2 regions of the Telluria mixta genome follow, and region 2 is predicted to be linked to the other one. Evidence: predicted binding sites of a transcription regulator. Region 2 holds the regulator's gene; the other holds the start of a gene.
The links. The regulator sigma-54, encoded in region 2, starts transcription at its own class of promoters, with help from an activator protein. The targets are predictions, from matches to a motif close to TGGCANGNAANCTGCTTT.
Positions count from the first base shown of each region.

Region 1: a site for sigma-54 is predicted at 1,203-1,220, ahead of P0M04_RS13285 (CmpA/NrtA family ABC transporter substrate-binding protein). Genes of this name have one in related genera too.

Region 1 covers NZ_CP119520.1:2,955,824-2,958,224, forward strand. The annotation lists gene P0M04_RS13275 (DsbA family oxidoreductase) at 1-32, shown strand, start outside; gene P0M04_RS13280 (endonuclease/exonuclease/phosphatase family protein) at 65-910, opposite strand; gene P0M04_RS13285 (CmpA/NrtA family ABC transporter substrate-binding protein) at 1,304-2,401, shown strand, end outside.
Region 2 covers NZ_CP119520.1:1,507,919-1,510,319, forward strand. The annotation lists gene hpf (ribosome hibernation-promoting factor, HPF/YfiA family) at 1-104, opposite strand, end outside; gene P0M04_RS06625 (RNA polymerase factor sigma-54) at 182-1,696, opposite strand; gene lptB (LPS export ABC transporter ATP-binding protein) at 1,699-2,401, opposite strand, start outside.

The DNA.
Region 1 (2,401 bases), 1.4 Mb from region 2:
AACTCGAGCAGGACGAGGAACCGGCCGCCTGAGGCGGCGCGGCCCCAGCTCGGTTCAGCCCAGCTCAGTTCAGGTCAAGGACGATGGGCTGGTGGTCCGAGGCCGACGTCTCGGACTGCACGCTCATGTCGGACACCCGCCCCGCCAGGTCTTCCGTGACGAAGAAATAGTCGTAGCAGTCGGGCTTCTCCGGCCATTTGAACCCGTGCAGGCCGGCCGTCGGCGCGCGCGGGGCGTCGCCGTGGCGCACGCGCCAGGCATCGACGAGGCCCAGTGCACCGCTTGACGCGGGCGCCAGCAGGGCCCGATAGTCTTCGGAATCCGGACCAAAATTGAAATCGCCGCAGTAGATCGCCGTGCCGGGCCGGAAACCCAGCTGGAACGGCGGCTCGAGATCGGGCTCGGGCTGGTAGACGGCCGCGCGGGCGCACGCTTCCTCGTGCAGTTCGCGGATGCGGCGCACCTGCGCGCGGCGCTGCATGGGCGAAAAATATTCGAGATGGGTGGTGAGGAGGCGCAGCTTGCCGCCGGGCGCTTCCAGCACGGTTTCGATCATCCCGCGCGGCATGCCGGCCGGGTGTTCCGGATCGACGGGCCAGGGCAGCATGTGGCGTTGCGCCTGGGTGATGCGGAATTTGGACAGCAGGATGTTGCCGAACTGGCGGGGCAGGTTGTTCCGGTAGATTTCGCTCGGCGCCTGCTCGATCATGTGGTACCCGCCGAACGCGCCGGCGAGTTGCTTGAACTGGCTCGCGCTGGCGCTGCCCTCCAGTTCGGGATGGTTGGCGGCCACTTCCTGCAGACAGATCACGTCGGGATTCAGCTTGCGCAGCACATCGATGATTGCGTGGATCCGGATGCGCCCGTCCCTCCCACAGCCCCAGTGAATATTCCAGCTAACCACGCGCATTCGATACCTCCGTAAAACTCAACTGCCAGAGTTTGCCATTCTTTGGAGAATGACGGTCACACGGTAGGATCGATGTCAAGGTTACAAGTTCATCGAAAAAGTGTCCGAAGCGGCCCATTCGGAAGCGGCGCGCGTTGCTGCGTTCGAGATCATGCGCCACGCCGGCGCACGCCGCACGGTTCCGGACGCGCATGCGCCGCAGCCATGCGGACCGTTGCACGCAATCGGTGTGTGGACCCGTTTTTCATGGTGCGTCGGCACAACCACGGTGCCGACGCACCATTTTGCGTGTTGGCACGGCACTTGCTGTATTGACTGCGAGGGCGCCGGAGCTGGCCACTCCGCCCGCCGCAGCGTTGTCTCTACTTTCGATTGCCTTCTACAAGGACCAACATGACCGATACAACCAACCTGACCCGCCGCCGCCTGCTGGCCGCCGGTGCCACGGCCTCGCTCACCGGACTCGTCTCCGGTGGCGTCTTCGCCGCGGGCTCCGACAAGCCCGAGAAGACCGAAGTGAAGGTCGGCTTCATTCCGCTGACCGATTGCGCCTCCGTGGTGATGGCGTCGGTGCTGGGCTTCGACAAGAAGTACGGCATCAAGATCGTGCCCAGCAAGGAATCGTCCTGGGCCAGCGTGCGCGACAAGCTGGTCAACGGCGAACTGGACGCCGCCCACGTGCTGTATGGCCTGATCTACGGCGTGCAGATGGGGATCGGTGGTCCGAAGAAGGACATGGCGGTGCTGATGAACCTGAACCAGAACGGCCAGGCCATCACCTTGTCGAAGAAGCTGGCCGACGCCAGGGCCGTGGACGGCCCGTCGCTGGCGAAGGTAATGGGCACGGACAAGCGAGAGTACAGCTTCGCGCAGACCTTCCCGACCGGCACGCACGCGATGTGGCTGTACTACTGGCTCGCCAGCTACGGCATCAATCCGATGAAGGACGCCAAGGTGATCACGGTGCCGCCGCCGCAGATGGTGGCGAACATGCGGGTCGGGAACATGGACGGCTTCTGCGTGGGCGAACCGTGGAACCACCGCGCCATCGCGGACGGCGTCGGCATCACCGCCGCGACCACGCAGGACATCTGGAAGGACCATCCGGAAAAGACCCTCGGCACCTCGCTCGAGTGGGTGAAAAAATATCCGAACACGGCGCGGGCCCTCGTGGCCGCCGTGCTGGAGGCGAGCAAGTGGATCGACGCGAGCCTGTCCAACAAGGTCAAGATGGCCGAGACGATCGCCGACAAATCGTACGTCAACACCTCCGTCGACGTGATCAACCAGCGCATCCTGGGCCGCTACCAGAACGGCCTGGGCAAGACGTGGGACGACCCGAACTACATGAAGTTCTACAACGACGGCACGGTCAACTTCCCATACCTGTCGGACGGCATGTGGTTCATGACCCAGCACCGCCGCTGGGGCCTGCTCAAGTCCGATCCCGACTACCTGGCCGTGGCGTCGAGCGTCAACCAGGTCGGCCTG
Region 2 (2,401 bases):
ATCACTTGATCGAAATGACGGGTGATGCGTTCGAGCTTGTTCTGTACGTATTCTCGGATGGCTGGAGTTACATCGAGATGATGTCCGCTGATTGTGAGATTCATACACACTCCTTTGAAGATGCACTGCCGTCAAGTGCGCGCATCCGGCGCAATGGGCCAGTGGTGTTGCAAGAGCTTTGCTACAGGGATTTGCGGAGACTAACGGGTGGGATCTTCAGCGCCTCACGGTACTTCGCAACCGTGCGTCGCGCGATAACCATTCCCTGTTCCCCTAGCATCTCCGCGATCTTGCTGTCGGATAAAGGGTTCTTGGGGTCTTCTGCTCCTGTCAGTTGAACGATGAGTGCCCGTATTGCCGTCGACGATGCTTCGCCTCCCGCTTCGGTGGCAACGTGACTCCCGAAGAAATACTTCAACTCGAACATGCCGTGCGGGGTCAGCATATATTTCTGAGTTGTGACTCGAGAAATTGTGCTCTCGTGTAGACCTAGTGTATCAGCTATCTCACGTAAAACAAGGGGCCGCATCGCGACTGCGCCATGGGAAAAAAAGTTGCGCTGGCGATCGACAATTGCCTGAGCTACACGGAGGATCGTGTCGAAGCGCTGGCGCATGTTCTTGATGAGCCACTTGGCTTCCTGCAACTGCGCGTTCATCTGCGTTTCCGATTTGCCCTGCTTCATCAGCGAGGCGTACAGGCTGTTCACGCGCAGGCGCGGCATCACTTCCGGATTCAGTTGCACGCTCCAGCCATCCTTGGCGCGGCGCACGATCACGTCGGGAACCACGAAGTCCGACACGTCCGACGCGAACGCCGCGCCCGGATGCGGATTGCACTGGCGGATGACGGCCTGGGCTTCGCGCAGGTCTTCGTCGTCGCAATCGAGCGCCTTCTTCAGCTTGTTGAATTCGCGCTGCGCGAACCACGTCAGGTATTTTTCGACGATGACGAGCGCCATGCGCCGCGTGACCATCGGCACACCGGGCATGCGGCGGATCTGCAGGGCCAGGCATTCGGCCGCGCTGCGCGCGCCCACGCCGGGCGGGTCCATGCTTTGCACGAGAGCGAGCGCCGTGCGCAATTCCTCGAACTCGATTTCCAGTTCTTCCGGCAGGCGCGCGTGGATGTCTTCCAGCGGTTCTTCCAGATAGCCGTTGTCGTCGAGCGCATCGACGACGAGCTCCACGAGCGCGCAGTCGCGCGCCGCGCAGCACGTCATGCGCACCTGTTCCATCAAATGTTCGCGCAGGGTGACGGGGCTCGCCTCCAGCTGCGGGCGGCCGTCCTCCTCCTCGCCGCCGCCGCTGCCGCTGCGGCCGTATTCGCCCCAGTCCTCGCCGCCTTCGCCGCCACCTTCTCCGCTGTCGCCGCCGGCGTCACCGCCTTCGCCATTGCCGCTCTCGGCGGGCGCACTGCCGCCTTCTTCGCCGTTGCCCTGGGCGGCGGGCGCCTCGCCCGCCTGCGATGACGCCGGCGCGCCGATGGTGGCGTTATTTATGGCACCGTCCGCCAGCAGGCGCACGGAGCGGTCGAGCGGATCGTCGAGCCGTTCGAGCAGCGGATTCTCGCTCAGGACCTGCTCGATTTCCTGGTGGAGCTCGAGCGTGGACAGCTGCAGCAGGCGGATCGACTGCTGCAGTTGCGGCGTCAGTGCAAGGTGCTGTGAGGTCTTGAGTTGCAGCGTCTGTTTCATGACTACATTCGGAAGTGTTCGCCCAGGTAGACGCGGCGCACCGATTCGTTGGCGATGATGTCGTCGGGTCGGCCGGATGCCAGCACCGCCCCCTGGTTGATGATGTAGGCGCGGTCGCAGATGCCCAGCGTCTCGCGCACATTGTGGTCCGTGATCAGCACGCCGATGCCGCGCTCCTTCAGGAAGCGCACGATACGTTGGATCTCGATGACGGCAATTGGATCCACGCCGGCGAACGGTTCGTCCAGCAGCACGAAGCGCGGATTGGTCGCGAGCGCGCGCGCGATCTCCACACGGCGGCGTTCGCCACCGGACAGCGACAGCGCCGGACTCTCGCGCAGCTTCTCGATCTGCAGCTCGGCCAGCAGCTCGTCGAGACGTTCGGTGATGCGCGCCTTGGTGAGCGGCTTGCCGTTCTCGCGCTGCAATTCCAGCACGGCGCGGATGTTCTCTTCCACCGTCAGCTTGCGGAACACCGACGCTTCCTGCGGCAGGTACGACAGACCCAGCAGCGCGCGCCGGTGGATCGGCAGGCTCGTGATGTCGGTGCCGTTGATGTCGATGCTGCCGGCGTCCGACGGCACGAGGCCCACGATCATGTAGAACGACGTCGTCTTGCCCGCGCCGTTCGGACCCAGCAGGCCGACGACCTCGCCGCATGCGACCTGCAGCGACACGTCACGGACGACGAGGCGCTTGCCATAG